3 regions of the Bacillus cereus group sp. RP37 genome follow, and region 1 is predicted to be linked to each of the others. Evidence: riboswitches for the same ligand, from Rfam matches in the RefSeq annotation. Region 1 holds a riboswitch; each other region holds the start of a gene.

Region 1 (3,157 bases):
TAATGCAAATGCTAAAATTTTCTTCATTTCCTTTTCCCCTCTTCCTTTTTATGATCTGCGTAAAAAGACTTTCGCAAAGTAGTTTCCTAAGTTTTGAGCTACCTGTACGAGAATAATAAGTAAAACGACCGTTACGAACATAACTGATGTATCAAAACGTTGATAACCATATGTCATCGCTAAGTCACCAAGACCGCCACCACCGACAAGCCCAGCAACTGCAGAAAATTCAATTAAACCAACTGTCATAAATGTAACCCCTAAGATCAATGGCGCTAACGCTTCTGGCACAAGAATTTCAAAAACAATTCTAATTGGTGAAGCTCCCATTGCTTGCGCTGCTTCAATTACCCCCTTCGGAACAGAAACAAGATTTGTTTCAACCATTCTCGCAATACCAATCGAAGCGACTAACGTCATTGGGAAAATTGCTGCTGCTGTTCCAATCGTCGTTCCAATAACGCTTCTTGTTAGTGGGCTTAAAGCTACTAAGAAGATGATGAATGGAACCGGGCGAATTGTATTAATAATGATATTAAGAATAGAAAAGACCCATTTATTTTCTAAAAAGTTTCCTTTTCTCGTTACATATAATAGTAAACCTAGAGGTATACCAAGGATTGTAGCAAATATAAGGGTTACAACTACCATTAAGAGGGTATCCCCCGTCGCATCTACTATGCGTGGCCAAAATATACTCCAATCAACTCGCATGAGCTTCTACCTCCTTCAGCTGCACTTGCAGTCTTAGATGTTGTAATGCTTTTTGAATTTCTTTCTGCTCACCTTGCAGTTCCACAAGTAGATTTCCAAATAGCACATTTTGAAGTTCAATAATATTTCCGTACAGTACGTTTACATCGACGTTATAGTTTTTCGCGATATATGATAGTACTGGCTGCCCTGTCTCTTCACCAGTAAATGTTAAGCGATAAATCTGTCCACCATTTTGAATTTTCCCTAGAACACTTTCCGGTAAATGATCATTAATAATAGAGCGTACAAAGTTTTGAGTTGTCTTTGTTTTTGGTTGTGTGAAAACGTCAAACAGTTTTCCTTCTTCAATAACCTTTCCCTTCTCCATTACAGCTACACGGTGACAAATTTCTTTCACAACATGCATTTCATGTGTAATAAGAAGAATTGTTACATTGTATTCTCGATTTACTTTCTTTAATAAGTTCAAAATTTCTGTCGTTGTTTCTGGATCTAAAGCTGATGTTGCCTCATCACATATAAGAATGTCTGGCGATGTTGCAAGTGCTCTTGCAATACCAACACGCTGCTTTTGTCCGCCTGATAGTTGCTCTGGATAATAGTTTGCTTTATCTTCTAATCCTACAAACTTCAGCAGTTCATTTACTCTTTCTTTTATCTCATGATTTGGTACTTTCGCTAATTTTAATGGATAAGCAATATTCCCAAACACTGTTCTTGAATTAAATAAATTAAAACTTTGAAAAATCATCCCGATTCTTTGTCTTAGCTTCCGTAATTCTTTCGTCGATAAGGATGTAATATCTTTATCATCTATTGAAATCGTTCCTGCCGTTGGTCTCTCTAACATATTTACTAAGCGTAATAACGTACTCTTTCCAGCGCCACTAAAACCGATAATGCCGAAAATTTCGCCCTTCTCAACTGATAACGTTACATCCTCCACCGCATGAACAGATTGCCCACCTGATTCATATACTTTACTTACATTGTTAAAAAAAATCATTTTTTCCCCTCCTATATGCTGTAAAAACTTGAAGTAGAGCTTTCGAGGTAAAATAAAAAGTGCTCTCCTTCTTATCAACCATAAAGATAAGAAGGAGAGCACTTATATGTACTCGTTCACATCTTCTCATCTTCCAAGCCTTTTATAAGGCTTGCTGGAGTTAGCACGGTATTAAAAAACCCGTTGCTGAGGTATCGTAGGGCCAGTCCCTCCACCTCTCTGGATAAGAATGTATCGATTTAATTGTCGTTTAATTAATTCTCATTATAGAACTCAGAATAATAAGAGTCAATACATTTTTTTAGAAAAATATTAATTATTCCTCTATTGAAATTTTCAAATAAAAAATCACAATACAAATAGTAATTTTTAAAGTTATGTAAAATTCTCCTCCTTCATATTTTTTAAAAGGAGAATCCTCTCTATACATTGAATACCATTATTTGAATATGAAATCGGAGGAAGATAAATATATGAAAACAGCTCTTTTACTCGTTGATATTCAAAATGATTATTTTCCGAATGGAAAGATGGAATTGCGTAATCCAGTAGAAGCAAGCGAATATGCTAGCCAGCTGCTACAATTCTTTAGAACGAAAAACGAACCTATTTTTCATATCCAACATGTAGCAATAAAAGATGACGCTACTTTTTTCCTACCAAATACAGAGGGTGTACATATTCATGAAAGCGTACGCCCACTTAGAGAAGAAACCGTTATACTCAAACATTATCCAAATAGTTTTCGCGAAACCGATCTTCTAGAACAATTACAACGTTTAGACATTGAGCACGTCGTCATATGCGGGATGATGACTCATATGTGTATTGATGCTACTGTAAGGGCTGCTTTTGATTTCGGCTTTCCATGTACCGTTATACATGATGCTTGTGCTACAAAAGATCTTTCCTTTAAGAGTGCTACTATACCAGCCGTTTATATTCATAACACAATTTTAGCTAGTTTAAATGGAGTATATGCAAATGTAATGAGTACAGAGGAGTTTTTGGCTACAAAAAAACACTCCCTTCAGTGAGCAAAACCGAAAAGAGTGTTTCTTGTCAAACCATAGATTTTCTTTCAAATTGTATTATACAGGAAATCCTTAAAATGAATACTAAAAAATGTGACTAATAAGTCAACTTTTCTCGTTGATTTGTTTCTATTTACATGTTTATCCTGATATTAATAGGGTTTAGCTAGTTCTAACCACCGGATAGTAATATATGGAAATCACTTTCGATTCAAATGAATTAAATTCCCCTATTATAGGGTAAGTTAAAGCATACATTGTCCAAAACGTTAAATATATAACCATAAATGGCCATTGAAAAATAAAGCCTATATTTTCAATGGCCATTTACTTTTCAATATAAGCTCTATTATTCGTTGGTTTTGTTGTATCTTTAAAATAACGTTTAATCAAAAACAGA
Region 2 (3,157 bases), 5.0 Mb from region 1:
TTTGCTAATAATGTTAATTCTTTCACCTCTCTAATATCACTCTCTCGTACTTCTGTATGACGAGAATGCGGGGCGAAAAACAATTCATCAAACCCTTGTAACAATTTCACATGTTGCTCACGGACTTCATGTTCAAATACACCGAACATTTTTTCCTTAAGAGGATACTTTGGAACGCCGTAATGATGATATAAACCAGCCTGTGCCCCCCAGCAAATATGAAGCGTAGATGTTACATTCTCTTTTGAATACTCCATAATACGTTTAAGCTCTTCCCAATAATCTACTTCTTCAAAAGAAAGAGTTTCAACTGGTGCTCCCGTAATAATAAGTCCATCAAATTTCTCATTCTCAATATCACGAAATGTTTTATAGAAACTCGTTAAATGTTCCTGTGCTACATTACGGGACAAATGCGATTCCATATGAAGCAAATGAACATCTAATTGCAACGGTGTGTTGCCAATTAAACGAAGTAATTGCGCCTCTGTTTCTTGCTTTGTAGGCATTAAATTTAATATAGCAATTTTCAATGCCCGGATATCTTGTGTTTCTGCTCGCTCCTTCGTCATTACAAAAATATTTTCCTTCTGCAACACTTTGCGAGCTGGTAAATCTTTATCAATTATGATCGGCATGTTCTTTGCCTCCGACTAGCGCTGCTTCTAAATCTGCAATAATATCAGAAACATCTTCTATACCGACCGATAAACGAATTAAATCTGATGTGACGCCAGCTAAACGCTGATCCTCAGCACTTAATTGTCTATGCGTTGTGCTAGCAGGATGTATGACGCAAGTTCGCGCATCAGCTACATGCGTTACGAGAGTTGCTAGTTTTACATTTGCGATAAATTCTTTCGCTGCTTCTAATCCCCCTTTAATGCCGAATGTTAAAACACCACTAGCACCTTTCTTCAAATACGTTTGTGCTAACGAGTAATTTTCATTACTATCTAATCCCGGATAATTCACCCATTCAATACGTTCATGGTTAGCAAGCCACTTAGCAACTGCGAGAGCATTTTCACTATGACGCTCCATTCTTAAATGCAGCGTTTCTAAGCCGATATTGCTAATATACGCATTGAATGGGCTCATACAGTTTCCGTAGTCTCTTAATAATTGAACACGTGCCTTCACAATATAAGCTGCTGCACCAAAATTTTGAACGTAACTTACGCCGTGATAACTTGGATCCGGTTCAACAAGTTCAGGATATTTCCCATTTGTCCAATCGAAGTTCCCTCCGTCAATAACAATGCCACCTAAAGAACTTGCATGACCATCAATATATTTCGTCGTAGAATGAACGATAATATTTGCTCCATGTTCAAATGCTTGGCATAAATAAGGAGTTGCTAATGTATTATCCACGATAAAAGGTACTTCCAACTCTTTCGCTGCATCTGAAAATTCTTTGAAATTTAGAACATTCATCGCTGGATTTCCTAACGATTCTGCATAAACAAGTTTCGTCTTATCATTAGCAAGGGCCACAATTTCATCAGCAGTTAAATTCGGATTAAAGAACGTAACATCAATACCAAGCTTACGCAAACTCACTCCAAATAAATTAAACGTTCCGCCATAAACTGTTGAAGAACAAAGCAAGTGGTCTCCGCTACTACAAATATTTAAAACGGCAAGCATAATAGCAGCCTGCCCAGAAGCCGTTGCAACAGCTCCTACACCACCCTCTAAATCCGCTAACTTTTGCTCAAATGCAGCTAAAGTAGGATTTCCAATACGCGTGTAGATATATCCTTCTGCCTCTAAATTAAATAGCGCCGCTAAATCATCCGAAGTATCGTATTTATACGTTGTACTTTGATAAAGCGGTAAAACACGCGGTTCACCATTCTTTGGTGTATAGCCACCTTGCACACAAATTGTTCCTTTTCCCCATGATTCTCCCATCTCTCATTCTCCTTTCTTTTATACAAAATAAAAAAACTGCTCCTTTCCTGAAAACAAGAAAGGAGCAGTTTGAAAACACGCTCTAAAGGCTCTTTCTTATCTTTCAGGATTATTACCTGCAGGATTTGGCACAATTCCGTTATACGGCTGTTGCCAAGGTTTCATCGGGCCTGTCCCTCCACCTTTTCTTGATAAGACTATGCAATTACCGTTGATTTTATAGCAATAATTTCCTAATGTCAATTGGTTTTTCTGAATGTTCAAAATTAATTACAAATAAGTTTACATGCATAACAAAAGAAATATATTCCATATTCATTTGAAAAAGACCTTTTAAAACCCCCGATTAATATATAGAATTAAATACGTAGTTTAACTGTATACATTCCAAATTCTCACGAGACCTCAATATATTGAATAAGCCAACCTCTCAAAAAGATACTATACATATTCATCTCATTTCGCAGTAGTATATTTAATCCTTTCGACATTAAAACTTACATAACGGAGGTATCACATGACAAATACAAAAGACATGCACTATATGCTCGTCCTATACGGCATTCTTTTAGGCTCTATAGTAGGAGCAACAGTCTGGTTATTTTTAGTTACAATAAATATCGGCATTCACTTTATTTGGGGATACTTACCTACTATTTTCTCTTCTCCCGCTTATTACACTATTTGTGTAACAACTATCGGTGGGATTCTCGTTGGTTTAACCCAAAAATACTTCGGCACATATCCACGTCTTATGCCGGAAGTAATGGGTGAATATAAAAAAACAGGTAGAATTGAATACCGTTTTGTACATAAAGCTACTTTAACTGCGATTATCGTTTTAATATTTGGAGCTAGCTTAGGTCCCGAAGCAGCACTTGTTGGAATTATCGGTGGACTTTGTACATGGGTAGGCGATCGCTTTACATTCGCCTTAAAAGGAATGAATGAACTAACAGAGGTTGGAATCGGTGCTACTTTAAGTGTAATTTTTAACGCGCCATTATTCGGTTATTTAGCTCCAAATGAAAATGAGGGTGAGCAAATTAACGAATTTTCTAAAGGAAAAAAAGCAATTGTATATTTAGCTACCACTTTCGCTGGTTTTTCCGTTTATTTATTACTTAGTAAATTTGATAATCGTGGATCCTTTATCGTTGATTTTGGGGAGGGTTCCCTATCTCTTAATGAATGGATTGCCTTTCTACCACTTGCTAGTATTGGTGCTATAGTTGGA
Region 3 (3,157 bases), 2.9 Mb from region 1:
TCAAAAAATCGATTCAATATATATCCGTTATTATATAAAATTATTTGTATAATAGTAGGTGAGAGTTATTTTCAAAAGGGAGGTGTATAGTTAATGAAGTTAGTTATTCCGAAGCAACACGGTGCATGGGCTATGCTCGTTATACCATTTCTAGTAAGTGTTATTCTTGGGAAACCTACTATGTATCATATTCCATTGTTTTTAGCTTGGTTCTTTATCTATTTAGCTACGTATCCATTTCTTATGTACATAAAGCAAAGACGAAAAAAAGAGTTGTTACATGCTGCAATTGTATATTTTATCATCGCGTTCGTATTTGGAATGATTTCTCTATTATATGAATGGCGCATCCTTTTATTCGTAGCAGTAATGATTCCATTATTTATTGTAAATATGTATTACGCTCGTCAAAAGAATGAAAGAGCGTTACTAAATGACATTAGTGCGATTATTGTTTTCTGTATTGGCGGTTTAGTTAGTTATTATTTTTCAATGAAACTTATAGATAAAACAGCACTATTTATTGCACTTATATCATTTTTATATTTTTTAGGAAGTACGTTTTATGTGAAAACGATGATACGTGAGAAAAATAACCCGAAGTATCGTTTTATATCTTGGGGTTATCATATTGTATTAACAATCATTGTATTTGCTATGAATCCGTGGTGTTCTCTTATTTTTATACCAAGTGTCATGCGAGCAATTATGTTGTACGGTAAAAAAATTTCTATTATAAAAGTAGGTATTTTAGAAATTGCTAATTCTGTATATTTTTTAATCATAACGGTAATAATTATGAAGTATGCCATTTGAAAAAGCTTCCCATCTTATGATGGGAAGTTTTTTCAATCTTGTTCTAAAATGTGAACCGTGTAATCACAACGTTGAATAGCTTGTTCGATCGCATAAAGGGATTGTTCAATACGTGCGCGATTAAAATCTTTTTCAACGGTCTGTAGCGCTGCTTCTAAACAATGTTTTGCTTCTTGTAATGATTGAAAAGAATCTTGTACATATCCGCGAGCATTTTCGTGCATTTCATACTCCTCCTTGCATATTCATATATGTATAGTATGAACAGGAAGAAAGAAAATATAATTTGTTGTATTTGTTTGACAATTGAAATGAAATTACGTATAGTAAGATTTAAGTGAATATTTTCTTATCCAGAGAGGTGGAGGGACTGGCCCGATGAAACCCAGCAACCGCGATGCAGGTGCTAATTCCAGCAGAACATATTTGTTCTGGGAGATAAGACGAAGATATATACGTAACTTCTTCTTATCGGAGAGGTTTTTTTGTTGTCAAAAAAACCGATTACGAAAATTTATATTAAGAAGAAAGGGGTTGCGAAGTACTGTGACACTCGAAAAATACGTAAAACTGCGTAGTACAGTTTATGAATATATGATAGAGCAAGATAAGCCAATATCATTGTTAGATATTCAAGAACATATCGTTTCGCATCATGAAGGAAAATTCACGAAAAAGATGTTACATCAATTTTATTTATCAAGACTATTAGATGAACTGAAACTGGATGGGAAAATTACATTAGCTGATGAATATCTCTATACTGAAAAAGGGGTATTTTATAAGGCGAGAAAAGGGAGCTAAGCTCTCTTTTTTTGAAGTATGTAGAGTAAAAGACTGCTGAAGCAGCCTGATACAAGGGAATGGTGTTGAGTGTGTAGTGTCAAAGATTGAATGTGCCTGAAAGAGGCACTTCATATCGGCTGCAAATGAAAAGAGACACCTCCGCCGAATAGGTGTCAGTCGTTTTGTCATATAGACTTACTATTTGACAGTTATTAGAATAACATGCAGGGTTTTGGAAGTCAAAAGGGAATTAAAGGAAGAGGTGTTGTTATGTACGCTTACTTATTACATGATATAACGAAATGGATTCCGAAATACATTGTAGATAGAGGATACGAATATTATGAAGATGGACATGTAGAAGATGTTGAAATACACGATAAGAAAGTTTTTGCTTTCGTTACTGGAAATGCAGGAAACTATGAAGTGATTATTGATCTTGAAGATTTTACAGAAAGTAGCTGCGAGTGTCCTTATGAGAATCTTTGCAAGCATATGGCGGCAGTTGTTTATGATATTCAAGGTGCTGGTGAAAGTACGGTAAAAGAGAAACTGAAAGATTTAGAAAAGGAAGAGTTACTTACAGTATTAAATCGTTTATTACAAAGTTCGAAAAACGTACAAATTGTAGAGAAGATGTTAAAGAAGGGGAAACTTTAACTTATAGAGGGAGTTGTTTTGTAGTGAATGTACTAATTGTATACGCTCATCCTAGTCCTTCCAGTTTTAACGCGGCGATTTTAAAGCATGTGCAAAAAGGATTACAAGAAACAAATCATTCGGTTACGGTACTTGATTTATATAAGGAACAATTTGATCCAGTCCTTGTATTTAATGAAGAGAAGAAAAGACGTGATTTAGTAAATGAGGAAGAGACAGCGCGATATAGAAAATTAGTGGAAGAGGCAGATACGCTTCTCTTCATCTATCCGATATGGTGGTGGGGGATGCCTGCTATTTTAAAAGGATTTATTGATCGCATTTTCGTAGCTGGATTTGCTTATAAATATGAAGGTGCCCTGCCGAAAGGATTATTGAACGGAAAGAAAGCGTGGGTTATTAATACGTTGGACTCGCCTTTATGGTACGTCGCATTATTATACCGATCAGCAGATTGGATTATGATGAAGAGAGGCGTTTTACGTTTTTGCGGTATTCGCGATATAAAACGGTCAGTGTTCCAATCAGTGAAAACGAGTAAACTAGAGAAGCGGGAAAAATGGTTAGTACAAATAGAAGAAAAGGCTCGTACATTATGAATGAAATCGATCGTATTCTAAACTGTTGTGGGTATGATAACGAACTTTTGCGAACGTATATTACATGTTTACTTCAATTGAAAAAATGTAGCGAAACATTTCAACAAATGACGATTCAATTAAGAAATGATTATCTAATAAGAGGGATTTGTGAAAGAGAAGTTGATGAGGTGGTAAGAGGAAGTAAAGAATATGAAACATATTTTCTTCCTAAAGCATTACAGTGGAATTTCCTTAAGAACAATCCAGATTTAATTGAAAAAATATGTGAAGACTTTTTTGCATTTGAGGCGTTA

What was found. A riboswitch is a leader RNA that binds a small molecule or an ion and turns the genes downstream of it on or off. The one in region 1 is predicted to bind S-adenosylmethionine.
Positions count from the first base shown of each region.
Region 2: another riboswitch for S-adenosylmethionine. It lies ahead of QCI44_RS00435 (bifunctional O-acetylhomoserine aminocarboxypropyltransferase/cysteine synthase); the one in region 1 lies ahead of QCI44_RS26500 (methionine ABC transporter ATP-binding protein).
Region 3: another riboswitch for S-adenosylmethionine. It lies ahead of QCI44_RS11320 (hypothetical protein); the one in region 1 lies ahead of QCI44_RS26500 (methionine ABC transporter ATP-binding protein).

Region 1 covers NZ_JARVHP010000001.1:5,045,303-5,048,459, forward strand. Annotated here, with positions in the region: gene QCI44_RS26490 (MetQ/NlpA family ABC transporter substrate-binding protein) at 1-27, opposite strand, end outside; gene QCI44_RS26495 (methionine ABC transporter permease) at 49-714, opposite strand; gene QCI44_RS26500 (methionine ABC transporter ATP-binding protein) at 704-1,723, opposite strand; SAM riboswitch class I at 1,847-1,953, opposite strand; gene QCI44_RS26505 (cysteine hydrolase family protein) at 2,197-2,760, shown strand.
Region 2 covers NZ_JARVHP010000001.1:90,186-93,342, reverse strand. Annotated here, with positions in the region: gene metA (homoserine O-acetyltransferase MetA) at 1-638, opposite strand, end outside; gene QCI44_RS00435 (bifunctional O-acetylhomoserine aminocarboxypropyltransferase/cysteine synthase) at 622-1,920, opposite strand; SAM riboswitch class I at 2,014-2,118, opposite strand; gene QCI44_RS00430 (chloride channel protein) at 2,438-3,157, shown strand, end outside.
Region 3 covers NZ_JARVHP010000001.1:2,136,611-2,139,767, forward strand. Annotated here, with positions in the region: gene QCI44_RS11310 (YwiC-like family protein) at 94-816, shown strand; gene QCI44_RS11315 (hypothetical protein) at 849-1,040, opposite strand; SAM riboswitch class I at 1,163-1,261, shown strand; gene QCI44_RS11320 (hypothetical protein) at 1,363-1,620, shown strand; gene QCI44_RS11325 (SWIM zinc finger family protein) at 1,825-2,262, shown strand; gene QCI44_RS11330 (NAD(P)H-dependent oxidoreductase) at 2,286-2,861, shown strand; gene QCI44_RS11335 (hypothetical protein) at 2,858-3,157, shown strand, end outside.